DNA from 2 places in the Arthrobacter sp. sptzw32 genome. Region 2 is predicted to be linked to the other one. Evidence: riboswitches for the same ligand, from Rfam matches in the RefSeq annotation. Region 2 holds a riboswitch; the other holds the start of a gene.
The links. A riboswitch is a leader RNA that binds a small molecule or an ion and turns the genes downstream of it on or off. The one in region 2 is predicted to bind glycine.
Positions count from the first base shown of each region.

Region 1 (16,012 bases), on a different contig from region 2:
TTTTTCGGCGCCCTTGACCCAGAGGCGGTGCTTCAGGGGAGCAAGAACGTAATCGTGGCATCCGACAAAATCCGTGACGGTTTTGGTAAAGCTGGTTTTGAACATCCCCATGCCGTAGAGGTTGTGGCTCTTGTCCTTGATGCGGGCTGAGGGGGGCGTGCCGCAGAAGTCGTATTCGGTGCAGCCAAGTTCCTGCATGCGCTTGATGGCTGCCCACTGGACCAGGTGGGAGTCACCGTACTGCTTGCGGTTCTGGGTTGAGCCGCCGTCCTTGTAGGTGGCCTTGGCTCCGTAGTTGATAACGAAGGCCCCCACGCTGGGTTTGCCGTCCTCGTAGACGAAGAAGAAGTTGCCCTGGCCGCGGTTGCAGAACTCGTCCCAGAATGCGGCGTAGTAGTCATAGCTGCGCAGCGGCATGGACCCCTTGGCGCTGACCGTGTCCGCCATGAGGTCATAGAGCGCCCGGTAGGTTTCGGGGCCGTGTTCCTTTCGGAGCACCTGGCAGCCTTCCCGCTCAGCGCGGCGGATGGCGTTGCGGGCGCGGGAGGAGATGGCCTTGAACACGGCTTCTTCCGGGCCGGAGATGTCCAGCAGGGCGGTGGAGTCGTTGGACTGGATGTTGGGAGCTTTTACCAGACCTGCTTCAGCGAGCTGCGCCTGGGCACCGGCTGAGTCAGTGATGTCCGGTTCGATCTTGATGGTGAACACGTTCAGTTTCCTGGCTCGGGCAAAGCCGGCACAGGCGGCGAGGGCCGCTTTCAGGTCCCCGGGGGCCGCGAGGTCGGGGCCTTTAATGAGGTACCAGAGGCGGCCCAGCACCGGGAACCGCTTCTCGAGTACCAGGTTGTAGCTGGCGGCGCCTGGGCTTTCCAGCACCAGGAACCGGACCTTCCAGCCAGTGCCGTTCTTAACCGACGCATACGCAGCCGACTGCAGCATGTTGCCGCCGTTCGGGTTGGCAGTGACGTGCTTGTCCCAGTTTTCAATTTCCTCGGCGGTGGCAAAACGTGCGGTGAATTCTCGCAAGGGGGCCGTGTCCAATCAGGGTTGTGCGCGGTTCTGTACTCGTGGCTGCGTGCGGACATGCAGCCTCAAGTCTAAAGCCTGGCGGCGTTCCGGCATTCCAGTCCGGCGGGTCCGGACTTTTCAGATAGCGGGGGTGCGCGCTGCTCCGCCAGTGCCACCTTGACTCCGGAAACGGCGTTGGCAAGGGTTGGGCCATGCAACCGTATCGGGGAAAGTTGGCGGATCCGCAGGACAAGAACACCGGGCGGCCGGGGGCCGGCAGGCAGACAGCGGCTTTGCTTGCCCTCCTGGCGGCGTCGTTCCTCGTTGCAGGGTTGGGTTCCCTCGCCACGTTCAATAATGTGAACGGCTGGTATGCCACGGCCGACAAGGCGCCCTGGTCGCCGCCCAACAGCGTCTTCGGCCCGGTCTGGACCGTCCTCTACACAGCGATGGCCGTGGCGGCCTGGCTGGTCTGGCGGAAGCAGGAGCCAGGTACCGGGCGTGCACTGACGGTCTACGGAGTCCAGCTCGTACTGAACATGGCGTGGACTCCGGTATTTTTTGGTCTCTACCCCGCCATCGGTTCAGCTGCCCTATGGCTTGCGCTGATCGTCATCCTTGCACTCATCGCCGCGGTATCGGTGACCGTCCTGTATTTCGGCCCGATCAGCCGTGCCGCAGGGCTGCTCCTGCTGCCGTACATCAGCTGGCTGGTGTTCGCGGCAACGCTCAACTGGTGGGCTGCGCTTCACAACTGACGCGGAGCGATACCACGGAACGGGTGTCCAGTAAGGGCGCGGCGCCTCAACACACGGCCACGTTGACGGCGAGTCCGCCCATGGCCGTTTCCTTGTATTTGGAGCTCATGTCCTTTCCGGTCTCGCGCATGGTCACAATGACCTCATCCAGGGACACCCGGTGGGAGCCGTCACCCCAGAGCGCCATCTTCGCCGCGTTGATCGCCTTCGCAGCGGCGATCGCGTTCCGCTCAATGCAGGGCACCTGCACCAGCCCGCCAATCGGATCACACGTCAGGCCCAGGTTGTGCTCCATCGCGATCTCGGCAGCGTTCTCCACCTGCGCCGGGGTACCACCCATCACCTCAGCCAGGCCCGCCGCGGCCATCGACGACGCCGAACCCACCTCCCCCTGACACCCCACCTCAGCCCCCGAGATCGAAGCCTGCTCCTTGTACAGCACCCCGACAGCACCGGCGGCCAGCAGGAACTTCACCACCACATCCTCACGGTCCTCCTGGCTGGCGTTCTCCATCCCCGGCGCGAAATGCAGCGCGTAGTACAGCACCGCCGGGATGATCCCCGCCGCACCGTTCGTAGGCGCGGTGACCACCCGGCCGCCGGAGGCGTTCTCCTCATTCACCGCCAGGGCAATCAAGTTCACCCACTCCTGCCAATACTTCGGGTCATGGAACTCCCCCTCCTGGCCCTCGCCGTCCTGGCCCTCCCCGGCCGGGCGGGCACTTTCCTTCCGCAGCCGGTCATACCAGTCAGGGGCCCGGCGGCGGACCTTCAACCCCCCAGGCAGCACACCCTCACGCTTCAGGCTGGTGGCTACGCAGCCCTCCATCACCGAGTAAATATGCAACAGACCCGCCCGGATCTCCTCCGGAGTCCGGCTGTCCTCCTCGTTCACCCGCATCACATCACTGATACCCAGGCCGGTCTCCCGGCAATGCTCCAACAGCTCCGCAGCGGTCCGGAACGGCAACGGCAGCTCCTTCTTGGACTCCTCCAGCTCCTGCCGCGCCGCGTCCTCCTCACCCTCCCGGACAATGAACCCGCCGCCCACCGAAAAGAACGTCGCCGTATGCAGGACATTGCCGCCGGCGTCGGACACTGTGAAGGTCATCCCGTTGGTGTGCCGCGGCAGGACGGTCAGCGGCCGCAGCACCATGTCCTTGACCCCATACGGCAGGGCCACCGCACCAGCCAACTGCAGCATCCCCGTCTCTGCAATGGCCGCCAGCCGCTCCTCCACCTCATCGGGCAGAATCAGCTCCGGATGGAACCCCTCCAACCCCAGCAGGATCGCCGTCATCGTCCCATGCCCATGGCCCGTCGCCGCGAGCGACCCATACAGGTCAACCCGCAACGACGCCACCCGGTCCAGCGCACCGGAAGACTCTAACTCCTCCGCAAAAACGGCCGCAGCCCGCATCGGCCCCACGGTATGAGAACTGGACGGCCCGAGCCCAATCGAGAAAAGGTCAAAGACTCCGACAGCCATGGTGGTTCCTAACTAAAACGTGCGTGATCGGGTTGGGTGGAGCGGCCAAGGCATCACCAAGGCGGCGGGCCAAGGTAACCACGAAAACCTACGTGGGGCGTCGATAGAACGGGAGGTTGACGACTTCGAAGGGCTCTGCCTTGCCTCGGAGGTTAATCTCGAGGGCGGTGCCGGCGGCGGTGAACCCGACGTCGACGTACGCCAGGGCGATGGGGTATCCCAGGGTGGGTGACGGCTGGCCGGAGGTGACTTCGCCAATGACCGCACCGTCGTTGAGGACCGGGTAGTGTGCCCGGCCGGCGCGCCGGCCCAGGCCTTTGAGCCCCACCAGCCTGCGGCCGGACGTCGTGCCCGCACCGGCTTCCTTTTTGGCCGCCAGCGCTGCCTTGCCCACAAAGTCGCCTTCCTTGGAAAGCCCGACGACGGGTCCCAGCCCGGCGGCGAAGGGGTCACTCTGCAGGGACAGCTCGTTGCCGTACAGCGGCATCCCCGCCTCCAGGCGGAGGGAGTCGCGGGAGGCCAGGCCCGCCGGCGTCAGTTCCCCGTCCTCCGCGATGGCGAGGAGTGCCTGCCAAAGGCCGGGGGCGTCGTCGTTCGCTACAAAAATCTCGAACCCGTCCTCGCCGGTGTAGCCGGTGCGGGCCAGCAGAAGATCCATCCCGGCACCGGACACCAGGAGCGGAACCTCAGCGGCAGCGTAGTACTTCAGTTCCGTCACCAGGGCGTGGTGCGCTGCGGGGACGAGGCGGAGCAGCAGCTCCTGCGCCTTCGGGCCCTGGACGGCTATCAGCGAGGTGGCTGCGGACGCATCGTCAACCACGACGTCGAAGCCGGCGGCGCGTTCGGCAAGGGCGGCGGCCACCACCGCGGCGTTGCCTGCGTTGGGCACCACCAGGAAGACGTTGGTACCGTCGCTTCCGGTGCCTTCGGGGCGCCGGTAGACGATGAGGTCATCGATGATGCCGCCGTCTTCGTTGCAAATCAGCGAATACTTGGCCTTGCCCACAGCCATGGCGGACATCTTCCCCACCAGGGAGTAATCAAGGAACGCTGCGGCATCCGGGCCGGTGACCCAGACCTCGCCCATGTGGGAGAGGTCGAACAGGCCGGCGCTCTTGCGGACGGCGTGGTGTTCTGCGAGTTCGGAGCTGTATTTCAGGGGCATCTGCCAGCCGCCGAAGTCCGTGAAGGACGCGCCCAGTTTTTTGTGCTCGTCGTAGAGCGCGGTGTACTTCTCCGTCATGGCGCCGGTCCTCAGTTCTCGAACTCGGACAGCGGCGGGCAGGAGCAGATAAGGTTCCGGTCCCCTGCTGCGCCGTCGATGCGGCCCACCGGCGGGAAGTACTTGTCCTGCCGGAGCGACTTGACCGGGAACACCGCCTGCTCCCGCGGGTAGGCACGGTTCCAGTCGCTGCTGATGGCGGCCGCGGCGGTGTGTGGAGCGTTGCGCAGCGGGCTGTCGGTGACAGCGAAGTCGCCGTCGGCCACCTGGTCGATCTCCGCGCGGATGGTGATCATGGCCTCGATGAACCGGTCGATCTCCGCGAGGTCCTCCGATTCGGTGGGTTCCACCATCAGGGTCCCTGCTACCGGGAACGCCAGGGTGGGGGCGTGGAAGCCGTAGTCGATGAGGCGCTTGGCCACGTCCTCGGCGGTGACACCGGTCCTTGCGGTCAGTTCGCGCAGGTCCAGGATGCACTCGTGGGCCACCAGCCCGCCTTCTCCCGTATACAGGACCGGGAAGGAATCGTCCAGGCGCGCGGCGATGTAGTTCGCGGCGAGCAGGGCGGACTTGGTGGCCTCGGTGAGCCCCTGACCGCCCATGAGCTTTACGTAGGCCCAGGAGATGGGCAGCACGCCGGCGGAACCGTACTTCGAGGCCGAGACCGGGACGTCCTTCCCTTCAGTCCAGGTGGCCGCGTTGCCGGGCATGAACGGTGCCAGGTGTGCCTTGGCAGCGACCGGGCCGACGCCGGGGCCCCCGCCGCCGTGCGGGATGCAAAAGGTCTTGTGCAGGTTCAGGTGGGAGACGTCGCCGCCGAACTTGCCCGGCTGTGCGAGGCCAACCAAAGCGTTCAGGTTGGCACCGTCGACGTACACCTGGCCGCCCGCGGCGTGGACGGCGTCGCAGACCTCGCGCACGTCGGCGTCGTACACACCGTGGGTGGACGGGTAGGTGATCATGATGCAGGACAGCCCGTCCTTGTTGGCCTCGATCTTGGCGTACAGATCGGCGTGGTCAATGGTGCCGTCGGCCGCGGTGGCGACCACCACCACCTTCATGCCCGCGAGGACGGCGGAGGCCGCGTTCGTGCCGTGGGCCGACGCCGGGATCAGGCAGACGTTCCGTTGCTGGTCCCCACGGGAGTGGTGGTAGCCACGGATGGCAAGCAGGCCCGCGAGCTCACCCTGGGAGCCGGCGTTCGGCTGGATGGACACCTGGTCGTATCCGGTGATCTCCGCAAGATCCGCTTCGAGCCCGGATATCAGCTCACGCCAGCCCTCGGTCTGCGAGTCCGGGGCAAAGGGGTGGATGGAGGCGAACTCCGGCCAGGAGATAGCTTCCATCTCGGCCGTGGCGTTCAGCTTCATGGTGCAGGAGCCCAGCGGGATCATGGTGCGGTCCAGCGCCAGGTCCCGGTCTGAAAGCTTCCGGATGTAACGCAGCAGCTGCGTCTCCGAGCGGTAGGTGTTGAACACCGGATGCTGCAGGAAGTCCGAGGAGCGCTCGACGGCGGCGTCCAGGACAAACGCTCCTGTCACCTCTGCCGGCGGGGCACCGAAGGCGGCCAGGACGCCGTCGACGACATCCGGCGTCGTGGTCTCATCGGTGGAGAAGCCCACCGTGTCCGCGTCGATACTGCGCAGGTTGATGCCCTTGGCCTCGGCGGCAGCCACGATGCCCGCAGCCTTGCCGGGCGCGGAGACGGTGACGGTGTCGAAGAAGCTCCTGTGCAGCACCTCAAAGCCGGCGCCTTCAAGGGAAGCGGCGAGGATCCTGGCGTGCGCGTGGGCGGACCGGGCGATCGCCTTCAGTCCCTCCGGGCCGTGGTAGACGGCGTACATCGAGGCCACAATGGCCAGCAGCGCCTGGGCGGTGCAGATGTTGGAGGTGGCCTTCTCGCGGCGGATATGCTGCTCGCGGGTCTGCAGGGCCAGACGGTAGGCAGGAACCCCGGCGGAATCCTTGGAAACACCCACCAGGCGGCCGGGCATGGAACGCTCCAGGCCTTTCTGCACGGCCATGTAGGCGGCGTGCGGTCCGCCGTAGAACAGCGGGACGCCGAAGCGCTGGGCAGAGCCGACGGCGATGTCCGCGCCCTGCTCCCCCGGAGGCGTGATGAGGGTCAGGGCGAGCAGGTCGGCCGCCACTGTCACCAGGGCACCGCGCTCCTTGGCGTCGGCGATCACGGCGGTGTGGTCGAAGACCCGGCCGGAAGCACCGGGCTGCTGGAGCACCACACCGTTGATGACGCCGTCGGGCAGGCCCTTGGAGAGGTCTGCGACCTCAACCTCAAAACCCAGCGCCTCGGCGCGGCCCCTGACGATGGCGATGGTCTGCGGCAGGCAGTCGGCATCCAACACCGTCTTGCCGTCGCGGGCTTCTGTATTCTTATTTGCCCTGCGCATCATCAGGACGGCCTCGGCCACCGCGGTTGCTTCGTCCAGCAGGGAAGCGTTCGCGATCGGCAGGCCCACCAGGTCCTGGACCATGGTCTGGAAGTTCAGCAGCGCCTCCAGGCGGCCCTGGGAAATCTCGGGCTGGTAGGGGGTGTAGGCGGTGTACCAGGCCGGGCCCTCAAGGATGTTGCGGCGGATCACCGGGGGCGTCACGGTGTCGTAGTACCCCTGGCCGATCATCTGCACGGCGGTCTTGTTTTTGGCTGCGAGCCTTCGCAGTTCAGCCAGCGCCTCCACCTCGCTGAGCGCGCCTGCCAGTTCCAGTGCAGTGTCCTGCCGGATGTCCTTGGGGACGGCGGTGTCAACCAGCGCGTCCACGGTGTCGTAGCCAATGGCCTTGAGCATGGTGGCGACGTCGTCTTCCCGGCGGGCGCCGATGTGCCGGTCAACGAAAGCGGCGGCCGCAGCTGAAGAAGCGTGGCCTGCGGTGGCGGCAGTGGCGGAGGCCGAGGATACAGTCACGAGGAACTCCATGGTTATGGCGGCGTCAGGGTATGCCGCATCGATTCGGGTCCCTCCCCGCTCTGTATTGGACCTGAGAGTTTCCGCGACGCCGGCTTCCGCCTGCCCGCTTGCACCGTCGGTGAGCACAGCAGTCCTGGTATCCAAATTCCGGATGCCTCTGCGGACAGCCTGCTGCTTTCCAGAGTTGCCTCGCCGCGGCGGTACATGGGCCTGTGAGATTCCTGGGGAGGTATTGCTCCTACGGCGCCTGCCAGTACCTTCCGGCAGAACTCTCCCGCCGCAGATCAAAGGCTATTCATTTTGTTTTTTCTTGCGGCCGGTCACGGCCCGCACATGGCCAATTCTCCTACGCCCCGGGCGCAGGAGCAAATACCGGCTAACCCCTCAGCCGGTGGACGGCGGCAAGGAGTTCGTCCACCTCCGCCTGCCTGTCAGCGGGGTTTCCCGATGGCCCGCTTTCCCACATGGCGTTGAAGTACAGCCCGTCCCCCATGTACAGCACTGCTTTTGCCATCGGCGCGCCAACGTCCTTGCCGATGAGGTCCAGCCATCGCTGCTGGATGGCGGCAAAGCGGCGCCGGGCATCTTCATGGGCTACCTCAGCCAGGCGCGTTGCGGCCACAAAGGAACGGTCCATAGGGGTGTCAGACCAGAGCGAGGACCGGATGAAGTACGCCGCCGCCCCCTCCGGCGCGGCCGCCATGACAGCGAAATCTTCCCCTGCGAGCCGGTCCAGCCGTTCCAGGGTGGCGGTGATCAGGGCGTCCTTGTTGGGAAAGTGGTACAGCAGGCCGCCTTTGGAAACACCGGCCCGCTTGGCCACCGCCTCCAAGGTGGCTGCCCTTTCGCCCACGTCAATCAGGAGTTCTTCGAAGGCGTCCAGGACAGCGTCTCGCGCTACAGGTTTTCGGGGCATGGCTTCCATCATGCATTGTCGCGGCCGGTTTCTTAACTGTACCGTCCGGACGGTATAGTTCCAGGATGATGTCTTCCCCTGCTTCCCCATCGAACATCACCGCCACCACCGTGCGGCGCGCCGGTTCTGCGAACGGCGGCAGCCGCGATTGGCTCGCACTGGCCCTCCTGATGTTTCCGGTTCTTTTGGTTGCCGTGGACAATACGGCGCTGACCTTCGCGCTGCCCGCCATAGCCAGTGCGCTGGGCACCACGGGAGTGGAACTCCTATGGATTGTGGACGCCTACCCGCTGGTGCTGGCCGGGCTGCTGGTGGCAATGGGAAGCCTCGGCGACAGGATCGGACGCCGCCGGCTGCTCATTACCGGCAGCATTGGTTTCGCGGCAGTATCAGCAGTAACCGCCTTCGCACCCGACGCCGGCTGGCTGATAGCCGGACGGGCCGCGCTGGGCTTTTTCGGGGCAATGCTGATGCCCTCCACCCTGTCCTTGATCCGCAACATCTTCGTGGACCCGAACCGCCGGCGGCTGGCCATCGCCATTTGGGCTGCGGGCTTCTCCGGAGGCGCGGCGCTCGGGCCTATTTTTGGCGGGTGGCTGGTTGAGCAGTTCTGGTGGGGAGCGGTCCTGCTGGTCGCTGTGCCCATCATGATCCCTTTGCTGGTTTTCGGCCCGGCGTTTATCCCTGAATCCCGGGATCCGGCGCCTGGAAGGGTGGATGTGCCGAGCATCCTGCTCTCGCTGCTCACCATGGTTCCGGTGGTCTACGGCATCAAGGAAACCGCCACTGAAGGTTTCGGCGCACTGGCAATGGGGAGTACGGCCTTCGGCCTGGTAATGGGTACCGTTTTTGTCCGCCGGCAACAGCGGCTCGAGTGCCCGCTGCTGGACATGTCATTGTTCCGCAACCGCGTGTTCAGCATGGCCATCACCGCCAATGTCCTGGCGCTGTTCTCCTTCAACGGTTTCATCCTCTTCCTGGCCCAGCACCTTCAGCTCCTCGAGGGAATGTCTCCTTCCGCAGCAGGAGTGGCGATGGTTCCGGCCCTGGTGGCAACCGTTGTGGCGGGCCTGGCGGTGGTGCCGGTGGTGCGGAGGATCCGTCCGGGTTTTGTGGTTGGCGCCGGACTGGCCATGAGTGCCGCCGGCTACAGCATGGTAACCTTCGGCAGCCATACCAACGGCCCGGCACTGCTGCTCGCTGCCCTGCTGGTCCTGGCACTTGGCGTAGGAACAGCGGAGACCATCTCCAATGACCTCATCCTCGGCAGCGTACCGCCGGAAAAATCGGGGGCAGCATCAGCGATCTCAGAGACGGGTTATGAGGTGGGCGCCCTGCTGGGAACCGCCGTGCTGGGCTCCATTCTCACAGCCTCCTACCAGCACAACCTGCGGCTCCCGGAAGGCCTTGCTGCTGCCGCCCCCGGGCACGAAAGCGCACGTGCCGGCGAAACCCTGGCAGGAGCGATGGAGCTCGCAGCAAGCCTTCCGGCACCCCTTGCTGACGCACTCCGGCAGGCAGCCGGCGCCGCGTTCGACTCCGGCGTCCATATCACCGCCGCAATCGGGCTGGTGCTGATGGCGACGGCGGCAGTCTTCGCCGCCGTCGTGCTGCGGAAGGTGCCCAAGGCGCCGTAAGAGGCGCGGCCCGGACAGCAAGAGGCGCCCGTCACCGGAGGACACCCTCCGGTGACGGGCGCCTGCAGATCCTGCCCGTGCGGGCAGCGGGACTACTGTGCGTCAGGTGCAGTGACGCTGGCGGTGGGCTTCATGTTTTCGGCGTTCACCATCCATGCGAACTGTTCCAGCTTCAGAATGAACTCGTGCAGGAGATCGGCCGAGGTGGGATCTTCCTCGTCGACTTCATCGTGGACCTTCCGCATGGTGCCTACGGCAGCCTCAAGTGCCGCAACGATCCGCTCGATGGCGTCCTTGGTGCTGATCAGGCCTTCGGGGAAGGGAGCGAGGCTGGTGGACTCGGCCACCGTGGAACTGCGGCCGTCCGGGAGGGCATGCAGGGCGCGCATCCGCTCGGCCGTGTCATCGGCGAACTGGCGGGCGGCGTCAACAATCTCGTCCAGTTGCAGGTGAAGGTCCCGGAAGTTGGTCCCCACAATGTTCCAGTGGGCCTGCTTGCCTTGGATGTGCAAGTCGATCAGGTCAGTGAGCACGGCCTGCAGGTTGTTGGTCAGTGTCGGTGAAGCTTTCATATGCATCCTCCTCGATTGTTCCTGTGATTCCGACGCTACCAGCCCGGCGGGCGGCCCTGGCGGGCCTGCCGGCAAAATTTCTCAGTGAGCTTACTAATTGTGCTTCCGCCGAAATAAACGAACGCGGTTCATATTCTCCTTGCATCCGGGCCGGTTGAACCGCATACTAAATGAACGTCATTCATTTAGTGACCATCGTCTCACTGGAGTAGCCAACATGATCGAAATTTCCTGCCTCGGCGCACCCGCCTCCCCGGCCCGGACATCGCCGTCCGGCCGCCCGGCCCTGCGCGTCGGCGTGGTCCAGCACCGGTGGCAAACCGACAAAGCCGCCGTCGAGGCTGAACTGGACGAGGGCATCGGCCGCGCCGCCAACCTGGGCGCGGCCGTAGTTTTCCTGCCTGAGCTGACGCTCTCGCGATACCCTGCCGACACGCGCCCGCACAACGATCCCGCTGAAGGCCCGGGCCGGTCCCGGCCATCGGATCTCGCCGAGGACCTGCTCACAGGCCCCACATTCCAATTCGCTTCAGACGCTGCCCGGCGCCATGGGGTATCTATCCACGCTTCCCTGTACCAGCGCGCCGGGAACCCGGACGGACAGGATGACGGACTGGGCCTGAACACAGCCATCCTGGTCTCGCCCGGGGGTGAACTTCTGGCACGGACCCACAAGCTCCACATCCCCGTGACCGCCGGCTACTACGAGGACAAGTTCTTCCGTAAGGGCCCGGCCTCAGCAGACGCGTACGAGGTGCATGCACCCGCCGAACTCGGTGGCGCACGGCTCGGCATGCCCACCTGCTGGGACGAGTGGTTCCCCGAGGTGGCCCGGCTTTACTCCCTGGGCGGTGCGGAAATCGTGGTTTACCCTACGGCCATAGGTTCCGAACCTGACCACCCCGATTTCGACACCCAGCCGCTCTGGCAGCAGGTGATCGTCGGAAACGGCATCGCCAACGGACTCTTTATGGTTGCCCCGAACCGTTGGGGCAGCGAAGGCACCCTGGACTTCTACGGTTCGTCCTTCATCTCCGATCCCTACGGCCGGATTCTCGCCCAGGCACCCCGCGACGCCTCTGCAGTACTGGTGGCTGACCTGGACCTGGACCAGCGGAAGGACTGGCTGACCCTGTTCCCGTTCCTCGCCACACGCCGCCCTGATACCTACGGCCGCCTCACCGAACCCGTCCGCCTGAACGAATCCATTGGCGGCGAGCGCGGGTTCGCGGAGGTGTGCTCGTGACCGCCGCCGGGCTCCGTCATGCCGTCAGCACCCCAGCGCAGTCGGAGCAGGCCCCGCAGTGGCGGATGCCCGCCGAAACGGCCCGACAGGTGCGGCTCTGGATGGCCTTTCCCGCCGGCGGCTACACCCTTGGTGAATCGCCAGAAGCCGCCCACGCAGCCAGGTCCACCTGGGCCGCAGTGGCGAATGCCGCCGTCGAATTCCAACCCGTCACCATGGTGGTGGACCCCGGTGACGTCAAAACGGCCGCCGCCTACCTGCACCCAGGGATTGAGGTACTCGCAGCCCCGCTGAACGATGCGTGGATGCGCGACATCGGTCCAACCTTCGTCCTGGATGGTGAGGGGCAGCTTGGTGCCGTTGACTGGGTCTTCAACGGCTGGGGCGGGCAGGACTGGGCGCAATGGGACAAGGATGCCCTGATCGCCGGTGAGGTGGCCGGCCGCTCCGGAGCCCGCCATATCCTGTCCACGCTCGTCAACGAGGGCGGCGGAATCCAGGTGGACGGCCAGGGAACAGTCCTCGTCACCGAAACCGTTCAGCTCGATCCCGGCCGGAACCCCGGCCTCAGCCGCGCCGACGTCGAGCAGGAACTGGCCCGCACCATCGGCGCCACCCACGTGGTGTGGCTGCCGCGCGGCCTGACCCGCGACTCCGAGCGCTTCGGCACCCGGGGCCACGTGGACATCGTTGCAGCCATACCCTCCCCCGGCACGCTGCTGGTCCATGCCCAGGAAAACCCGGAACACCCAGACTTCGAGGTCAGCCGGGAGATCATCGAGTTCCTGAGCGGCACCACGGACGCCGCGGGCCGGAAGTGGAACATCATCAAAGTCCCCGCACCGGAAATGCTCCGGGACGAGGAAGGGTTCGTGGACTACAGCTATATCAACCACGTGGTGGTCAACGGCGCAGTCATCGCCTGCAGCTTCAATGACCCACAGGACGACAAAGCCCTGCAGATCCTTGCGGAGGCCTACCCCGGGCGGCGCATCGTTGCCATCGACGCACGCGAACTGTTTGCCCGCGGCGGGGGAATCCACTGCATCACCCAACAGCAACCTGCTGCCTTCCAGAAAGTGGTGTCATGACAGAAACCATCCGCACGGATTCCTCTGCCGGCAGGAATGCCCCCGGCGCCGCCTCCGAAATCACCCCCAAGGGCCTGAAGGGCGGGCAGCTGGGGCTCCTCGCCGTCGTCGTTCTTGGCATCTCCACCATTGCCCCGGCCTACACGCTCACCAGCGCGCTTGGCCCCACGGTCAACGAAGCCGGGCTGCAGTTGCCGGTGATCTTCCTGATCGGGTTCATTCCGATGATCCTGGTGTCCCTGGCCTACCGGGAGCTCAATGCCGACTCCCCAGACAGCGGCACCACCTTCACCTGGGTCACCAAGGCCTTCGGTCCTTGGGTTGGCTGGATGGGCGGTTGGGGACTGCTCGCCGCCAACATCATCGTCCTGTCCAACCTGGCCGGCGTGGCGGTGGACTTCTTTTACCTCTTCCTCTCCCAGCTCACGGGTTCGCCCGAGCTGGCCGACCTGGCCGCAAACAAGCCGCTGAACGTTCTGACCTGCTTTGTGTTCGTTGCCCTTGCGGTGTGGGTGAGCTACCGGGGGCTGCACACCACCAAACTGGTGCAGTACGGCCTCGTGGGCTTCCAGCTGCTGGTACTGGGGCTGTTTGTTGCCATGGCCTTCGCCAACTGGTCCACCTCTGCAACGGCCATCTCCTTCAGCTGGGACTGGTTCGACGTCACCAAAATCGAGACGTTCGGGCAGATCGCCGCAGGCATTTCGCTGTCCATCTTTGTGTACTGGGGCTGGGACGTCTGCCTCACCGTGAACGAGGAAACCGCCAACGGCAAAAAGATTGCAGGCATCGCGGGCACGCTGACCGCCCTGATTGTCCTGGCGATCTACCTGCTGGTGAGCATCGCCACCATGATGTACGCCGGCGTCGGGGACACCGGCAACGGCCTGAACAACACCGAGAACCACGAGAACATCTTTACGGCTTTGGCCTCCCCCATCATGGGCCCCTTCGCCATCCTGATGTCCCTGGCAGTGCTCTCCAGCTCCGCCGCCTCGCTGCAATCCACGTTTATGTCCCCGTCCCGCAGCCTGCTGGCCATGGCCCACTATGGCGCATTGCCGGAGCCGTTCAGCCGGGTGAGCAAGCGCTTCTCGACGCCGGGCTACGCCACGGTCGCCGCCGGCCTGGTGTCCGCGGGGTTCTACGCAGTGATGCACGTAGTCAGCGAGAACGTCCTGAACGACACCATCCTGGCGCTTGGCCTGATGATCTGCTTCTACTACGGGCTGACGGCCATTGCCTGCGCCTGGTACTTCCGCAACAGCGCCTTCCAGGGCCTCCGCAACTTCCTGCTGCGGTTCCTTTGCCCGGTGCTCGGCGGCGTGGGACTGTTCGTGGTGTTCCTCCAGACCGCCGTGGACAGCTGGGCTCCCGAATTCGGCAGTGGTTCCGAGGTGTTCGGGGTGGGACTCGTGTTTGTCCTCGGGGTGGGCATCCTGGCCCTGGGCGCGGTGTTCATGCTGGTGATGTCCCGGCTGCGTCCCGCCTTCTTCCGCGGCGGGACCCTCAAGCGGGACACCCCCGCCCTGGTGGTTCCGGAGTAATCCGGTCTTCCTTCGTGCACACCCAAAAAGTGCCGCATCCCGTTTCCGGGATGCGGCACTTTTTTGTTGGGTCACCAGAAGTGGGCCACGTCCACAATCAGGCGTGAACCCGATCCGGGGCCGTCCAGCGTAAAGACCCGGAACGGCAGCCGTGCGCGGACACCCAGGCCAATACTGGTATGGCCCTCGAAGCTTCCGGCGTAAACCACCTGCCGGAAGGTCTGGTACCCGGTCACGTTGGACAGTTCGGCCTTCGCCGGCGGGTTGTACGTGGCGTTGCCGTTCTGGTCATAGGACGGCGCATGCACGGAGACCTGCAGGCGTGCGCCACCCTTTACCGGGATGGTGAAGCCGGACCCGTCCTGGACAATGTTCCGGACGTACCTGACGGTGTAGCCCGTAGCCGGGCCGTTGAGGTCAACCACCATCCGGTCAAAGCAGTAGTGCTGCCCGGTCCGGACGTTCGTGACAGAAGCGGTGCTGTAGGTGGGGTTGGCTTTTGCCAGTGACCCCCACTGGAGACCGCAATACGATGTGGTAGCCGAGGCAGGCCCCGGAACCAGAATTCCCAGCCCGACAGCCATGAGGAGAGCCGTGAGCCAGATGAGGAGTTTTTTCATTGTGGTGCCATCCAGAGGAGTGGAGCGGTTGGATAGCTCAAGCGTAGGAGCGCTGCACTACTGAATACGAGGCCTGTGGCCGCTTCGGCGCGGAACCGTAAGGAAGCCGGAATCCGCATCACACAATTGTAAATCCGGGGTTCTTTCGCCGCCGTTTTTAACCGTTCCGGTGCCGTTTCTGGACCCGGCCGTTATGCCGGATAACGACGCCGGGAAGGGACTGAAGGGCGCCGCACTCCCGGTAAAGTGGCCGGCGCTCCCGGGGTATGAAAGTCAGCCTTCGCAGTCGCGGCAGTACTTCATGCCGTTCTTTTCGCGGGCCACCTGGGAGCGGTGGCGGACCAGGAAGCATGACGAGCAGGTGAACTCATCTGACTGTTCCGGAACAACAACAACCGTCAGTTCCTCGTTGGAAAGATCGGCGCCGGGCAGGTCGATGCCCTCGGCGGTGTCGTTCTCGTCGAGGTCGATCACCGCGGTCTGCACGGTGGCGCCGCGGGTGGCCTGAAGGGCCTCCAGGGAGTCGGCAGGAGACTCTTCTTCCTGCTTGCGCGGAGCGTCGTAATCGGTAGCCATAGCGTGTTCCACTTTCCTTGCTGCACAGCGCCGTTTCAGGCACCTCAGGCAGTTTAGGTCATTCTGCCTTTCCGCGGGCGCCAGTATGGTCCAACAGATCTTCCGCCGCGGCCTCGGCGTGCCGTGCATACGCGTGGTCACCACCGACTGCCACGCCGCTGAGCGCCGGCAGCCAGGCCCACCGCGTCACATCGGCCATGGCATCTGCAGCCTGGCCAGGGGCTTCGCAGTAGAAGGTATGCGCGAACCAGGCACGGATCCGGGCCGGAAATTGAGCTGTCATGCCGCGACCGTACGCAGCCAATGTTGTGGCCGCGTTTCGTCCCCGTCTCGGACATATTAATCCCGCTGCTGATGCAGGGAGCGGGATTCAAAAAGGCTGTTGACCCGCAAAGGGCACTGCTCC
Region 1 covers NZ_JBNHEZ010000010.1:10,361-26,372, reverse strand. Annotated here, with positions in the region: gene AC5RVN_RS16520 (lipid II:glycine glycyltransferase FemX) at 1-1,026, opposite strand, end outside; gene AC5RVN_RS16515 (TspO/MBR family protein) at 1,221-1,766, shown strand; gene AC5RVN_RS16510 (L-serine ammonia-lyase) at 1,813-3,255, opposite strand; gene gcvT (glycine cleavage system aminomethyltransferase GcvT) at 3,344-4,498, opposite strand; gene gcvP (aminomethyl-transferring glycine dehydrogenase) at 4,510-7,410, opposite strand; glycine riboswitch at 7,590-7,688, opposite strand; gene AC5RVN_RS16495 (TetR/AcrR family transcriptional regulator) at 7,778-8,317, opposite strand; gene AC5RVN_RS16490 (MFS transporter) at 8,383-9,954, shown strand; gene AC5RVN_RS16485 (Dps family protein) at 10,047-10,526, opposite strand; gene AC5RVN_RS16480 (nitrilase-related carbon-nitrogen hydrolase) at 10,744-11,772, shown strand; gene AC5RVN_RS16475 (agmatine deiminase family protein) at 11,838-12,863, shown strand; gene AC5RVN_RS16470 (APC family permease) at 12,860-14,410, shown strand; gene AC5RVN_RS16465 (AMIN-like domain-containing (lipo)protein) at 14,482-15,030, opposite strand; gene AC5RVN_RS16460 (DUF4193 domain-containing protein) at 15,304-15,606, opposite strand; gene AC5RVN_RS16455 (hypothetical protein) at 15,665-15,889, opposite strand.
Region 1: it holds a riboswitch for glycine, as region 2 does, so the genes downstream of both, gcvP (aminomethyl-transferring glycine dehydrogenase) here and gcvP (aminomethyl-transferring glycine dehydrogenase) in region 2, are expected to answer to the same signal.

Region 2 (16,012 bases):
GTGGAACATGCCGGTGAAAAGCACCTGGGCAGGTTCCGGGCCGCGCGGTACCCGGAGAAGGACCATGCCCCGGAGGCGGCGCTCCTGGAGAAGATCCGGGCTGCGCTCAGCGGCCCGCCGTCCAGCCTCGAGGTGCCGGACACAGCAGCGGAGGCCGGGGCCCTGAGTGCCGAGGCAGCCGTGGCCGGGTTCGCCGGGTCGGTAGAGGCAGGGTCCAAAGTGCCGAATGCCAAGCCCGTTGCCAAGGGGCCCGACGCCCGGACCATCGTGCTGATCGCCCTGCTTCAGGCGTCCGGGTTGCTCGGCAAGCTCTTCCCCGAGGCAGACAGGATCCGGGCAAGCGAGCTGGCGAAGGACTATTGGCCGTCCCGCGCCGTGGAGGACGAACTTCGCCTGATCAGGCTTGCCGAGGAAGAAGCAGCAACGTTGTGACGGGTCATGTCCAGTAGAGGAGCCGGGCGGCCGGCAGCCGCCGCTCCAGCTCCTCTGTGAACCACCCGCGCATCTCCGTCATGGTCTGCTTCGGGTACACGTACTTGACGCCGCCAAACTTGGATCGCTTCTGGCTCCGCGATTCCTCGTCCATCTCAAGCTTGGTTCCCGGATACCAGCCCAGCAGCACTTCCTTGCTCGCCGGAGTGAAGCGGTGCGTGATGATCTCGGCGGTCAGATCGAGGTCATTGATGCCGGCGACAGCATCGGCGACGCTGTCCAGCAGCGTGCCATACTGCTCCCGCCAGCCAGGTACGGGCATAACAGGGGCAATTGTCAGGCCTACCCGGTAACCCGCCGCTGCCACAGCGCGGAGAGCGGCAAGCCGGGCGGGCATCCGTGCAGTGCCTCCTTCAAACCGGCCCGCTACGTCTGCGGCGTTAACCGAAAACCGGATCCGAGTCCTGCGCCCATGATCGAGGGTTACCAACTCACCGACGTCGTCGAACTTCGTCGTAAACCGCAACTGCACGTCGTCGCCGAATTCCCCCGCCCCGACGCGGGAAATTGCGGCAGCGAGCGACCCCGTCACGCTCTCGATGCCCAGGGGGTCGGTGTAGCAGGACAACTCGAACGTCGTACCCTCGTGGCCACGGTCCAAGGTCCCGCGGGTGACAGAGCCTCTGCCGGCGTGGGTGCGTATTCCGCCCAGCACATCGTCAATGTTCGCGTACACGCGGGTCACGGGAGGACCCTGCAGGGATCCGGCCAGGTAACAGTACTGGCAGTGGGCGGGGCAACCCTTGGCGAGGTCGATGCGCCAGTCAGCGCTCGGCGGGATTGGCTGCGGTTTGAGGACGCTGGGCGGGGCCACGACCACCGCAAGCGTGTTCTTCGCGGACGCGTACGTTTCGCGCTCACTGGCACCGCGCAGCCCTGTCAAGGCGTTCCCTGGCAGGAACCGGACATCGTCAACACCGGCACGCTCGCAGCGCCGAAGGATGTCAGCTGTGTGGGGCAGGTCTGCTGCGGCCCTCGTGATCAGCACGTGTTTGGGAACCCATAAACGGGTGGGAGAAAGTGTGGTCAGGTCCGATTCCTGAAGAGTCATCATTGCCTTTAACAACAATGATGATGGTGCGGTTGTTCCACGTATTTTCCCCGGAATACCCTAAAGGCGAGGTAAGAGTCCGTGGAAAACTACGACGAATTTAGTCCGCTCACCAGGACTCTTTCGTTGCTCCCCGCACCACCTGCCGTGCCGCGCGACCGATTATTGAGCTGTACGTCGGGTAGGCAAACTTCACGCGTGCAAGGGTGGCCACGTCTGTGCCGGCGGCCATTGCGGACGCAACTGCCTGGATGACCTCGACTGCGTTCTCGCCAACCGCGTGTGCGCCGAGTATCAGCTCCCGGTGCCGGTCCGTAACCAGTTTCAGAAACCCCTGCTCCCGGTCATCGATGATGGGACGTTCCACCGACGCATAGGGAACGACGACGACGGCGCACTCCGCGTCGCGTTCCCTGGCCTTCGCCTCGGTGAGGCCCACTCCGGCGTAGTCCGGGTCCGTGAACCCGCCCTCCGGCAGCAGGTGGTGCGGCGTGGTCCGGCGCGCTCCCAGGACGGCATTCTCTGCGGCAGTCTCACCCTCAAAGACAGCGGCCTGTACCAGCATGGACGTCCCGTTCGCGTCTCCGGCAACAAAAATGTGCGGGACGTTGGAGCGAAGGTAGTTGTCCACCGGGATAGCTCCCCTCCCAGCGGCGACGCCTGCCGCCTCCAGACCGAGGCCGTCAATATTCGCCGGCCAGCCGGCAGCCATGATCACTGCATCCACCTGTGCCGACTGCGCGCCGTCCCCGCCCTGCCAGCGGATTTCCAGGCCTCCGCCGTCGTGCTTCTCAATGCCATCCACACCACGGATGCCGACATCCACGTTCACGCCGCGGTCACGGAAGCCTTCCGTGACCGCCATGGAGACGTCATCGTCCTCGGTGGTGAGGATGCGCGGTGCGAGGTCCAAAAGGGTAACGTGCGATCCAAGGGCATCGAAGATCGTGGCCAGCTGCGCACCGGTGTGGCCGCCGCCGATAATTGCGACGGAGCTGGGAAGTTCAGGAAGGTCCAAGACTTCGTGAGGCAGCACGGCGTGCTCCGCGCCCGGGATGGGCAGCCTCCGGGCACTTCCGCCCACACACAGGATGACCGAAGCAGCGGTAACCGGGCGCCCGCCGATCAACATTTCCTGCGGCCCGCTGAACGCTGCATCCCCTTGAAGGAACGTGATGTCCAGTTGCCGCATGGCCTCGTTGTACGCTTTGGCGTCAAGTACGCGGTCCACGGTTGATCGCACCCGCCGGACCAGCTGCGGCCAGTCCACCGCAGGCTCGTGGACCACAATTCCGTAGTCCCGGGCGGTGCGCACTTCCCTGTACAACCGCGCAGTCTTCGCCAGCACCCGCGTGGGCACGCAACCTGAGTTCACGCAAGTGCCGCCCAGCCGGGCACGCTCAACAACGGCGGTACGCGCACCGAGCTCCGCTGCCCGTGTTGCGGCAGCCATGCCCGCCGGTCCGGCTCCGACTACCAGGACATCAAAATCCATAACGCCTCCCTTGGCACCCATCCTGCCCCATGCGGCACGCACTTCGTCAGGGGGAACGCAGATCGGCCTGGCGCTCGCCGTCGTCGATCTGCTTGTCCTGGCCTTCTGGGCGGGTCACGTGCTCGGCAGAAGAACGCACTCCAAGGAGCAGGAACTTCTTCGCAGAAAATTGGAGGGGTGCAGTGGTGGCTTTCTGCGTCAAAATGGCAAGGTACAGCACCGGCACAGCCAACCCAAGGAGGAGTCTGATGAGCCACGTAACAACCAGTCCTGAGGCAGCAGCCGCGGCGCAAAGCCTTTTCCGGGTTGCGCTTGGAGGTGTTCTTATTGCTCACGGATCCCAAAAACTCTTTGGGTGGTTCGGCGGGGGAGGGCTCGAAGGTACCAGCAAGGGCATGCACGCCATGGGTTTCCGTCCCGCAAAACCCAGCGCAATCCTCGCCGGTGTAGGTGAAGCTGGAGCAGGTGTTGCCTTGGCCCTGGGCCTGGCTACCCCTGCCGCCGGCGCCGCCGCTGCAACCACGATGGGTGTGGCTGCAAGCGTTCACGCGCCGAACGGCTTTTTTGCCACTGAGGGCGGCCTGGAGTACCCGGCGGTGCTGGGTTTGGCGGCAGTGGCGTTCACTATCGGTGGTTCCGGCCCCTTCTCCCTGGACGCACTAACCGGTCACGTGCTGGACCGGCCCTGGATGCGCGCCACCGCCCTGGCTGTGATCCCCGCAGCCATGGGCATCCAGATTTACCGCCGGCGCAAGGCCCTGGCAGCCGACGCGCAGGCGCCGACTGTAGCTACCGCGCCGGAAGAAGGCTGACGGAAGCCGGCGCGCCGCGACTGTCAACGGCGGGGGACATCCCGCTGTCGTCCACTTGCGATGGGCGGCCGGGTAAGGGACAGAATTCCCGAACCATCGGACGGTAATTTTGCATCCCGCGCCCTAACACGGTAACGTGTGAGCCGTGTCACCGAACAGTGGCATGTGCTGATGATCTGCGGCGGGAGAGTCCTGCCGGTACGTTCTGCAGGCGCCGTAGGAGCAAATCCTCCCCAGGAATCTCTCAGGCCCACGTACCGCCGCGGCAAGGCAACTCTGGAAAGCAGTCCGGGCAACCGGGCTCACCGACGGTGCAAGTGGCGCTCTGCAAAACGCAGGGCAACGCAAAACTCTCAGGTCCGATACAGAGCGGGGAGGAACCCGAATCAACGTGGAGCTTAGGCGCCACCTGAATTATGGAGTTCCTCTCATGACGGTTCATTCGTCCCCTACCACCTTCGCAGACCGCCATATCGGCGCGCGCCGCCAGTCCGACATCGACACCATGCTCAAGGCCGTTGGCTACGACAGCGTTGATGGCCTCGTTGACAGTGCGGTCCCAGATTCCATCCGCCAGGACACGCCGCTCACCCTCGAAAGCGCCTTGAGCGAAGTCCAGGTCCTCGCCGAGCTCCGCAAGCTTGCGGGCAAGAACAAGATGGCCGTGCAGATGATCGGCCAGGGCTACTACGACACCGTGACTCCGCCGGTGATCCGCCGCAACATCCTCGAAGCACCCGCCTGGTACACCGCCTACACGCCGTACCAGCCCGAGATCTCCCAGGGCCGGCTCGAGGCGCTGCTGAACTTCCAGACCATGGTCCAGGACCTCACCGCACTCCCGGTGGCCAACGCCTCCCTCCTCGACGAGGCAACCGCAGTCGCCGAAGCAGTCCTCCTGATGCGTAGGGCCAACAAGTCCAAGACGGCCAAGGATGGCAAAACTGTCCTCGACGCCGACCTCCTCCCGCAGACCATCGCCATCGTGCTGGGCCGCGCCGAAGCCCTCGGCTTCGAGGTGGAAATCGCCGACCTCACGGACGGCCTGCCCGACGGCGACATCAACGGCGTGGTCCTCCAGCAGCCCGGCGTCTCCGGCCGCGTCTGGGACCAGTCCGCCGTCATCGCCGAGGCGAAAGACCGCGGCGCGCTGGTCACCGTCGCCGCCGACCTCCTGGCCCTCACCCTCATCACCCCGCCGGGCGAGCAGGGCGCGGACATCGCCGTCGGCTCCACCCAGCGCCTGGGCGTCCCGCTGTTCTTCGGCGGTCCGCACGCAGCCTACATGGCCGTCCGCCAGGGCATGGAGCGCACCCTTCCGGGCCGCATCGTCGGTGTGTCCAAGGACGACGCCGGTGTCCCCGCCTACCGCCTGGCCCTCCAGACCCGCGAGCAGCACATCCGCCGCGAGAAGGCCACCTCCAACATCTGCACCGCGCAGGCGCTGCTGGCTATCGTTTCGTCGTTCTACGCCGTCTACCACGGCCCCGACGGACTGAAGGCCATCGCCGAAACCGTCCACAACAACGCCCGCGCCCTGGCCACCACGCTGAAGATTGCCGGCCGCGAACTGGTGTCCGAGAGCTTCTTCGACACCGTCACCGTCCGCGTGCCCGGCAAGGCCGCCAAGGTGATCACCGCCGCCGAAGCCCGCGGCATCAACCTGCGCCTCATGGATGCGGACACAGTTGGCGTGTCAGTCGATGAAACCACGACGCCGGAGGTGCTCTCCGCGGTTGCTGTCGCCTTTGGCGCCGGTCCGGTTGTGGAGGCGTCCGGGTTCGAACTGCCCGAACCGGTGCTGCGCACCTCCACCTACCTGCAGCACCCGGTGTTCAACACCCACCGCTCTGAAACACAGCTGCTGCGTTACATCCGCCGGCTCTCGGACCGGGACCTGGCGCTGGACCGCACCATGATCCCGCTGGGCTCCTGCACCATGAAGCTGAACGCCACGGCCGAGATGGAAGCTATCTCCTGGCCGGAGTTCGCCTCCATCCACCCGTTCGCTCCGGATTCCCAGACCGAGGGCTGGCGTGAGCTGATTTCCGGGCTTGAAGCGGATCTTGCGGAGATCACCGGGTACGACCAGGTGTCCATCCAGCCGAACGCCGGCTCCCAGGGTGAGCTCGCGGGCCTGCTTGCCATCCGGGGCTACCACCACTCCCGCGGCGAGGCCCAGCGCAATGTCTGCCTGATCCCGGCGTCAGCCCACGGCACCAACGCCGCGTCCGCCGTCCTCGCCGGCATGAAGGTGGTTGTGGTGGCCACCGCAGCCGACGGCACCATCGACCACGCCGACCTGGAAGCCAAGATTGAGGCCCACAGGGACGTCCTTTCGGCCATCATGATCACCTACCCGTCCACCCACGGCGTATACGATTCCGATGTTCGCGAAGTCTGCGACGCCGTCCACGCCGCCGGCGGCCAGGTGTACGTTGACGGTGCAAACCTGAACGCTTTGGTTGGCCTCGCACAGCCGGGCAAGTTCGGGGGCGACGTCTCCCACCTGAACCTGCACAAGACCTTCTGCATTCCGCACGGCGGCGGCGGCCCCGGCGTCGGCCCGGTTGCAGCCAAGGCGCACCTGGCGCCGTTCATGCCGGGTGACGCGAACAAGGCAGCGCACGAGGAGGGGCACGGCGTCGCAATCTCCGCTTCGCGCTTCGGCTCCGCGGGCGTGCTCCCGATCTCCTGGGCCTACGTGAAGCTGATGGGCGGGCAGGGCCTCACCGAGGCAACCAAGTCCGCGCTGCTCGCCGCGAACTACGTGGCGGCACGCCTAAACGAGCACTTCCCCGTCCTCTACACGGGTACCAGCGGGCTGGTTGCCCACGAGTGCATCCTGGACCTGCGCGAGCTCACGGCCAAGACCGGCGTCACCGCCGAGGACGTGGCCAAGCGCCTCATCGACTTCGGCTTCCACGCCCCCACGCTGTCCTTCCCCGTGGCCGGCACCCTGATGGTGGAGCCCACCGAGTCCGAGGACCTCGCGGAGATCGACCGGTTCATCGAAGCCATGATCATCATCCGCAAGGAAATCGACCAGGTGGCTGCCGGTGACTTCACTGTGGAGAAGTCCCCGCTGCGCAACGCACCCCACACGGCAGCCGCCGTCGTCTCCTCCGAATGGAACCGGACCTACCCGCGTGAGCAGGCTGCATTCCCCCTGGCCTCGCTCCGGCAGGACAAGTACTTCCCGCCGGTGGGCCGCATCGACGGCGCAGCAGGGGACCGCAACCTGGTCTGCTCCTGCCCACCACTTTCAGAGTTTGAGAACTAAGGAATTTGTGATGACGGAGAACTACACCGCGCTGTACGAGCAGCACAAGATTGCCGGGGCATCCTTCACCGATTTCGGTGGCTGGCAGATGCCCCTGAAGTACAGCTCCGAACTGGCTGAGCACCACTCCGTGCGCAACGCCGCCGGCCTGTTCGATCTCTCCCACATGGGTGAGGTCTGGGTCACCGGCCCCGACGCAGGAGCCTTCCTGGACTACGCCCTGGTTGGCAAGCTGTCCGCCGTGGCTGTGGGCAAGGCCAAGTACACGCTGATCTGCCAGGAAAACGGCGGCATCATCGATGACCTCATCACGTACCGCCTTCCCGCGGCTGCGGACGGAACAGCGAAGTACCTCGTGGTTCCCAACGCGGGCAACGCCAAAGCAGTGGCCGCGGCCCTGGCCGAGCGGGCTGCCAACTTTGATGTCACCGTCGAGGACGTCAGCGCGGAGACCTCGCTGGTCGCTGTGCAGGGACCGAACGCGGCGGCCATTTTGCTGGCACTGGTTCCGACTGAGCAGCACCCGCTGGTGACGGAACTGAAGTACTACGCGGCCGTTGAGGTAGGCATCGCGGTCAACGGTACTGTCCAGGAGCTGCTGCTGGCCCGCACCGGCTACACCGGCGAGGACGGCTTCGAAATCTATATCCCCAACGAGGATGCACCCGGACTGTGGAACGCCCTGCTGGAGGTCGGCGCCGGGCACGGCCTTATCCCCGCTGGCTTGGCCTGCCGAGATTCGCTCCGCCTGGAAGCCGGCATGCCGCTGTACGGCAACGAACTCTCCCGCGAGGGCAACCCCTACGCCGCCGGCCTGGGCCCCGTTGTTTCGCTGGCCAAGGAATCGGACTTCATCGGCAGGGCCGTGCTGGCCGAACTCAATGCACTGGGCGCCGGTTCCACGTCCGGCCGCAGGCTCGTGGGGCTCAAAGGTTTGGGCCGCCGCGCCGGCCGCAGCCACTACCCGGTCCTCAAGGACGGCAACGTCGTGGGCGAGGTGACCTCCGGCCAGCCAAGCCCCACTTTGGGGTACCCGATCGCCCTGGCCTACGTCGACGTCGAACACTCCAACCCCGGCACCGCCCTGGAGATTGACCTCCGCGGCAAGCCGGAGCCGTTCGAGGTAGTGCCGCTCCCGTTCTACAAGCGCCAGCAGTAGCGACGCTCTCTCACTTGATGCGCGTTCTGTCCCAACGCCCACTCACTTGATGCGCCTTTTGGCCTGACGCTCTCTCACTTGACACACCTACCTAAGGAAACACACATGGCAAAAGTTGTTGCTGAACTGAAGTACTCCGCCGAGCACGAGTGGGTTGCTGCTGACGGATCCGGCCCTGCCAACATTGGTATTTCGGCCGTCGCAGCCGAAGCGCTGGGCGACATCGTCTACGTGGACCTGCCCGAGGTGGGCTCCACGGTGACCGCGGGGGAGACCTGCGGCGAGGTTGAATCCACCAAGTCCGTCTCGGACCTTTATGCGCCTGTCACCGGCGAGGTGGTGGAGACCAACGACGAAGTGGTTTCCGACCCCGCCCTGATCAACAACGATCCGTACGGCGCCGGCTGGCTCTTCAAGGTAGCCGTGACCGAAGAGGGTCCGCTGCTGTCCGCTGAAGAGTACGCTGCAGCAAACGGCGGCGAGCTGTGAGCGGCGCGGGCATGACGGCCACGGCAGCTTTCGAGCAGGTGGTCTCCCCGTCCCTGGACGCGGACTTGTCCGCCCTGGATCCTGAGATCGCAGCGAAGATCGACGACGAACTGACCCGCCAGCGTGACGGCCTGGAGATGATCGCGTCGGAGAACCACACCGCCGTCGCCGTCATGCAGGCGCAGGGTTCGGTGCTGACCAATAAGTACGCCGAAGGCTACCCAGGCAAGCGCTACTACGGCGGCTGCGAGCACGTGGACGTTATTGAACAGCTCGCCATCGACAGGATCAAGGCATTGTTCGGCGCGGAGTTCGCCAATGTGCAGCCGCACTCCGGTGCGCAGGCCAACGCCTCGGTGATGCACGCGCTGATCAAGCCGGGCGACACCATCATGGGCCTGAACCTTGCCCACGGCGGACACCTCACGCACGGCATGAAGATCAACTTCTCCGGCAAGCTCTACAACGTGGTGCCCTACGGCGTCCGCGAGGACACCCACACCGTTGACATGGCCGAGGTGGAGCGCCTGGCCCAGGAGCACAGGCCCGCGCTGATCGTGGCCGGCTGGTCCGCCTACGCCCGGCAGCTGGACTTCGCCGAATTCCGCCGCATCGCCGACTCCGTAGGCGCCTACCTGATGGTGGACATGGCCCACTTCGCCGGGCTTGTGGCCGCGGGACTGCACCCCTCACCGGTGCCGCACGCGCACGTCACCACGTCCACCACGCACAAAACCCTCGCAGGCCCACGCGGCGGCATCATCCTGAGCAACGACGCCGACATCGCCAAGAAGATCAACTCGGCTGTGTTCCCGGGCCAGCAGGGCGGTCCGCTGGAACACGTCATCGCCGGCAAGGCCGTAGCGTTCAAGATCGCCGCGTCCGACGAGTTCAAGGAACGGCAGGAACGCGTCCTGGCCGGCGCCCGGATCCTGGCCGAGCGCCTGGTCCAGCCGGACGTCACCGCCAAGGGCATCAGCGTGGTTTCCGGCGGCACTGATGTGCACCTGGTCCTGGTGGACCTGCGCAACTGCGAGCTTGACGGCCAGCAGGCCGAGGACCGCCTTGCGGCCATCGATATCACCGTCAACCGCAACGCCGTCCCGTTCGACCCGCGCCCGCCCATGGTCACCTCCGGCCTCCGCATCGGCACCCCCGCCCTTGCCACCCGGGGCTTCGGCGAAGCTGCCTTCCGCGAGGTTGCGGACATCATCGCCGAGGCTTTGACGGCCGACGCCGGCACGGACCTTTCGGGGTTGCGCGCACGTGTGGAGGCCCTTGCCGCCGCCCACCCGCTGTACCCAGGCATCACCAACCTCGCCTAACCCACACCGACCTGCGTCTTTTAGTTAGGAACCAAGCACATGGCTGTTGGCGTTTTTGATCTCTTCTCCATCGGTATTGGCCCCTCCAGCTCGCATACCGTGGGGCCGATGCGGGCCGCCGCCGTGTTCGCGGAGGAGCTCAAGGGCCTCGGCAAGCTGGCGGAGGTGGCGTCGTTGCGGGTTGACCTGTATGGGTCGCTCGCGGCGACGGGCCATGGGCATGGGACGATGACGGCGATCCTGCTGGGGCTGGAGGGGTTCCATCCGGAGCTGATCCTGCCCGATGAGGTGGAGGAGCGGCTGGCGGCCATTGCAGAGACGGGGATGCTGCAGTTGGCTGGTGCGGTGGCCCTGCCGTATGGAGTGAAGGACATGGTGCTGCGGCCGTTGACCGTCCTGCCGCGGCACACCAACGGGATGACGTTCACCGTGTCCGACGCCGGCGGCAACGTCCTGCATACGGCGACGTTCTTTTCGGTGGGCGGCGGGTTCATTGTCCGGGAGGGTGAGGAGGACGCGGCGCGGCAGGAGCTGGAGGAGTCCAAGAAGGAGCTGCCGTTGCCGTTCCGGACCGCTGCGGAGCTGTTGGAGCATTGCCGGGAGACCGGCCTGGGTATCAGTGATGTGATGCGGGTGAACGAGGAGGACAGCCGTTCGGAGGAGGAGATCCGGGCGGGCCTGTTGCATATCTATTCGGTGATGGAGGGCTGCGTGGCGACGTCCTTGAAGCGTGAGGGTGTGCTGCCCGGGGGGTTGAAGGTCCGCCGCCGGGCCCCTGACTGGTATGACCGGCTGCGGAAGGAAAGTGCCCGCCCGGCCGGGGAGGGCCAGGACGGTGAGGTCCAGGAGGGGGAGTTCCATGACCCGAAGTATTGGCAGGAGTGGGTGAACTTGATTGCCCTGGCGGTGAATGAGGAGAACGCCTCCGGCGGCCGGGTGGTCACCGCGCCTACGAACGGTGCGGCGGGGATCATCCCGGCGGTGCTGTACTACGCGCTGCATTTTGCGCCGGGGATGGAGAACGCCAGCCAGGAGGACCGTGAGGATGTGGTGGTGAAGTTCCTGCTGGCTGCCGGTGCTGTCGGGGTGCTGTACAAGGAGCAGGCTTCGATCTCGGGGGCTGAGGTGGGGTGTCAGGGCGAGGTGGGTTCGGCGTCGTCGATGGCCGCGGCGGGCCTGGCTGAGGTGATGGGTGGTACCCCGGCGCAGGTGGAGAACGCGGCCGAGATCGCGATGGAGCATAACCTGGGCCTGACGTGTGATCCGATTGGCGGGCTGGTGCAGGTGCCCTGCATTGAGCGGAACGCGATCGCCGCTGCGAAGGCGATCAACGCGGCGAAGATGGCGCTCTGGGGTGACGGCTCCCACCGGGTGTCCCTGGATGAGGTCATTGTGACCATGCGCGAGACCGGCAAGGACATGAGCTCCAAATACAAGGAAACGGCCATGGGCGGACTCGCCGTCAACGTGGTGGAATGCTGAAGAAAGAAGAACAATGACATTGGCACCTGAAGGCCGGAAGATGCTGCGGATCGAGCAGCGCAACTCGGCTGTCCCGGTGGAGCGGAAGCCGGAGTGGATCAAGGCCAAGGTCCAGATGGGCCCGGAGTTCGTGGGCCTGAAGAACTTGGTGAAGAAGGAAGGCCTGCACACGGTGTGCGAGGAGGCCGGCTGCCCCAACATCTTTGAGTGCTGGGAGGACAAGGAAGCCACGTTCCTGATCGGCGGCTCTGAATGCACGCGGCGGTGTGATTTCTGCCAGATCGATACCGGCAAACCGTCCCCGGTGGACCGGTTCGAACCCACCAAGGTCGCCCGGTCCGTGCAGTCGATGCAGCTGCGCTACGCCACCGTCACCGGCGTGGCCCGCGATGACCTCGAGGACGAGGGCGTGTGGCTGTACGCCGAAACGGTCCGCAAGATCCACGAGCTGAACCCCGGCACCGGCGTCGAACTGCTGATCCCGGACTTCTCGGGCAAACCCGAGCACATCGCCGCGATCTGCGATTCCCGGCCGGAGGTGTTCGCGCACAACGTCGAGACCGTGCCGCGGATTTTCAAGCGGATCCGGCCCGCGTTCCGCTACGAGCGGTCCCTTGATGTGATCACGCAGGGCCGGAACCTGGGCATGGTGACCAAGTCCAACCTGATCTTGGGCATGGGCGAAACCCGCGAGGAAATCTCCGAAGCCCTCCGGGACCTGCACGAGGCCGGCTGTGACCTGATCACCATCACCCAGTACCTGCGCCCGAGTGAGCGGCACCTGCCGGTGGACCGCTGGGTCAAGCCGCAGGAATTCGTGGACCTCCAAAACGAGGCCACCGAGATCGGCTTCCTCGGCGTCATGTCCGGACCCCTGGTCCGTTCCTCCTACCGGGCCGGCCGGCTCTGGGCCACCGCGATGCGGAAGAAAGGCTGGGAAATCCCCGCCGAACTGGCCCACATTGAGTCCTCCGGCACCACCCGCCAGGAAGCCAGCTCACTCCTGGCCGCCACAGCCTAAGTGTCCCCGCAGGCAGCCCAAACCTGCCGCCCGGCGCCCTGATGTTGAAAGAGGACCAATGACGTTCCCCGTCAGAATCGAAATCATCCCTGCCCAGGGAATCATTGAGCGGGTCCAGGCGCTGGTGCCCAGGACCACCCCGCTCAGCGTGACCTGCCTGCCGCACCATGGCATCGAGCGCACCATGCGCGCCGCCGTGGAGCTGTCCGATGCCGGCTTCAAGGTTATCCCGCACCTCGCCGCCCGCGGCATCCGCACCCGTGCCGAACTGACCGAGATTGTCCGCGGCTGCGACGCGGCCGGCATCCGCGAAGTCTTCGTTATCGGGGGAGACCGGAAACAGCCCGCCGGGATTTATGACTCGGCCCTTCCGGTCCTCAAGGACATCACACAGTACAGCAGCGGGATGATGCGGGCGGGTGTTGCCGGCTACCCGGAAGGCCACCCGTCAATCAGCCCCGTGGACCTGCTGGACGGCCTTTTGGCGAAGCAGCACCTGGCCTCCCACATCGTCACCCAGATGTGCTTCGCCGCAGAAAAGATCCATGACTTCGCGGCGCTGCTGCGCCGCGAAGGCGTCCACCTGCCCGTCTGGGCGGGCGTGGCCGGCTCCGTCCCGCGGACCAGGCTCGTGGCACTGTCCACGCAAATCGGCGTCGGAAGTTCCCTGAAGTTCCTCAGCCGCAAGGGCCCTCTGGCCCGCAAACTCCTGAGCGGCGACCGCTACTCGCCGGACAGCCTGATTGCCGGCCTGGCAACCCAGCCCGGCGACATCGCCGGGATCCATCTTTACAGCTTCAACAGCCTTGACTCCCAGCCCGCGGGCTTCCGGTCGGAGCTGGGGCAGGACATGGACACTGAAGCGTCGGTCCGTCATTGGGAGTGAGGTTGACGGGGTGAAGAAATGATGGAAAACCCGTCCCGGCTTGATCATCTGGCTGGCAATGGACGGCTGGCAGAAACCCCGGATGTTCCTCAAGGAGGACTATGTACAAGTGGAAGTCGCGGCATAAGGCGCCACAGGCTCGAAGCAGACGGCGCCTGCGGCTGGAAGCGTGGGCGGTAGGTGCCACCTTCCTTGTCCTGATTACGGTCACCGTTGCGCAGTCGCTGTCCTTCGCGCCCTGAGGCGACGCGGACGGGGACCCCGACACAAAGGAAGCGCACGACGGGCGGGAGGTTCCGCCGTCGTCCGCCTTGCCTTAAGCGGTTGGCACATTGACCGCCCGCCGGTAACCGGCAACGATGAGGTATGACTGACTTCGCTGATACCGCCGGTGCCCCTTTTGATGACGATGACAGCGTGGAGGAGGTTGATGGCGTGGAAACTGCGGAAAGCATCGCAGAAGAGGTCAAAGACGAGATCCGCCTGGGCCACGTCCAGGACGACGTAAGCCATGTGCTCGAGGAGCGGTTCGATGAGGCCGGCATCGAGCTTCGGCCCGAAGCCGTGGACGAGCTCGCCGAGGAAATCGAAAAGGACGTCTCGAGCTAGCCAATTTTGCGGGCTGTGCGGGCCTGAAACGGCAGGGAACAACCTGGATTAGTGCGCTGGCCGTGTTGGGCGCATGGCTTTTCGAAGTCATACCGGTGATCCAGGTGGCCCGCACTTGACTTGCTGGAAAACGGAAGCGGGCGACGGCGGGTGGAAACCCGCCGTCGCCCGTCCTCGCTTGGATAAGCTGCTAGTCCTCGTAGGTGTTGGCGATGTAAACATCGCAGGGGGCGTTGTGCGCCACGCTGTTGGCGACGCTGCCGAGGAGCCGGCCAATGCCGCGCATTCTGCGGTTGCCCACCACGATCACCCGCGCGTCGAGGCGGATGGCTTCCTTAATCAGGGCATCAGCCGGTTTGCCCCGGGCAGCGGAGTGCGTGATTTCCAGCCCTTGCGCTGAATTGCCCAGGGCCTTCGCGACGTGTTCGGCGCTGTCGGCGTTCGAGACCCTGACCGTGTCCGAGCCGCTGCCGAAGGTCTCGGCGTTCTCCGTCTCGAAAGCGGTCACCACATGAAGCGACGCACCCAGCGAGGCTGCCAGGTCCCGGGCAGCCTCCGCCGCCTTCCTGGCCGACTCGCTGCCGTCCACTCCTACAACGACTACTCCGCTCATCTTTGCTCCTTCGTCCCTTGTTGCGGCTTACGTTTCCCTGGCCAGTCTAGAGAACTTGAGGCTGAAGACCCTACGGCAGGACTTCAGGTTCGGCCTCAGCACCGTCGTCCAGTGTCCGCCCCTCCGGTAGCCTGTTGGGATGGCGCGTGGAGTGACGGATTTGGGCGCAGAGGGCATCCTGCTGGCCGGAGCAGGCCGTGCCATCCTGCTGCAGCTCGCTGACCCTGCGGTGGGCAGGGGCGTTGCCGAGCACAGCAGCTTCACGGACCGTCCCATCGACAGGCTGACGGGCACACTCACGTACGTCTACGCAGTTGTGTACGGCACGGACGACCAGCTCAAAGAGGTCCGCCGCCGGGTGAACCGGGCCCACGTTCCTGTGCGCCGGGCGGCTGATGAAGATTCCCCGGGCTACAACGCCTACAACGCCGAGCTGCAGCTGTGGGTGACGGCGACGCTTTACGACACTGCCCACACCATCATCGAGAAAATCTACGGACCGCTTGACGACGAATCCGCCGATGCGATGTACCGTGACTACGCAAAAATCGGCACGGCCCTGCAGCTTCCGGAGCGGATGTGGCCAAAGGACCGGGCAGCGTTCCGCCGCTACTGGGATGAGCGCATCCGCACACTGCGCGCCGATGAAAACGCCGTGCGGGTGGGCCGCGGCCTCCTCTACCCGGAGCGCGCGGCTCGCTGGCACCGCGCGGGCATGCCGGCCGCCAGGTTCCTCACGGCCGGGCTCCTTCCGCACCAGCTGCGCCAGGACTTTGGACTGCCCTGGAGCGACCGCCACGAGCGCCGCTTCCACCGCACCATGCACGTCCTGGCCCTGACCTACCCGAAGCTGCCGCAGGGCATCCGGCACTGGTTCAAGAACTACTGCTTGAACCAGTTGGCAACCCAGCAATAGATAAGCCCTCCAAGCAAGATAAGCTTGCTTACTAAATTCGGGTAAGCGGCAGGAGGGCTCAGGAAACATGGTTGCAGCGAAGGATCTGCCGGAAGCCGGGGTGAGCGGCGAAGTTCAGCAGGACCGCTTTGTGGGCGGACAGGACCTCACCCGGTGGAATACCAAACCTGGCCGGCTCCTGGCCTCCACGGTTCAGCGGATCAGCGCACTTTTGGGTTCGCATGCCGCATTGGTCCTCATACTTTCCGCCGGGGCGGCCCTGGCCGTTGCGCTGGCCGCCGTGTTCGCTGAGGTGTATGAATCCGTAGTCGAGGCCGACGGCGTCGCGGGACTGGATCATCCGGTCCTGGACAGTGCCAAAACACTGCGGTCCCCGGCC
Region 2 covers NZ_JBNHEZ010000004.1:316,180-332,191, forward strand. Annotated here, with positions in the region: gene AC5RVN_RS10380 (GOLPH3/VPS74 family protein) at 1-432, shown strand, start outside; gene AC5RVN_RS10385 (spore photoproduct lyase family protein) at 437-1,543, opposite strand; gene AC5RVN_RS10390 (dihydrolipoyl dehydrogenase family protein) at 1,653-3,038, opposite strand; gene AC5RVN_RS10395 (hypothetical protein) at 3,085-3,240, opposite strand; gene AC5RVN_RS10400 (DoxX family protein) at 3,287-3,850, shown strand; glycine riboswitch at 4,023-4,120, shown strand; glycine riboswitch at 4,122-4,228, shown strand; gene gcvP (aminomethyl-transferring glycine dehydrogenase) at 4,281-7,133, shown strand; gene gcvT (glycine cleavage system aminomethyltransferase GcvT) at 7,144-8,292, shown strand; gene gcvH (glycine cleavage system protein GcvH) at 8,398-8,781, shown strand; gene glyA (serine hydroxymethyltransferase) at 8,793-10,106, shown strand; gene AC5RVN_RS10425 (L-serine ammonia-lyase) at 10,146-11,588, shown strand; gene lipA (lipoyl synthase) at 11,602-12,609, shown strand; gene AC5RVN_RS10435 (methylenetetrahydrofolate reductase) at 12,668-13,495, shown strand; gene AC5RVN_RS10440 (hypothetical protein) at 13,862-14,104, shown strand; gene AC5RVN_RS10445 (universal stress protein) at 14,295-14,717, opposite strand; gene AC5RVN_RS10450 (oxygenase MpaB family protein) at 14,857-15,633, shown strand; gene AC5RVN_RS10455 (phosphatase PAP2 family protein) at 15,701-16,012, shown strand, end outside.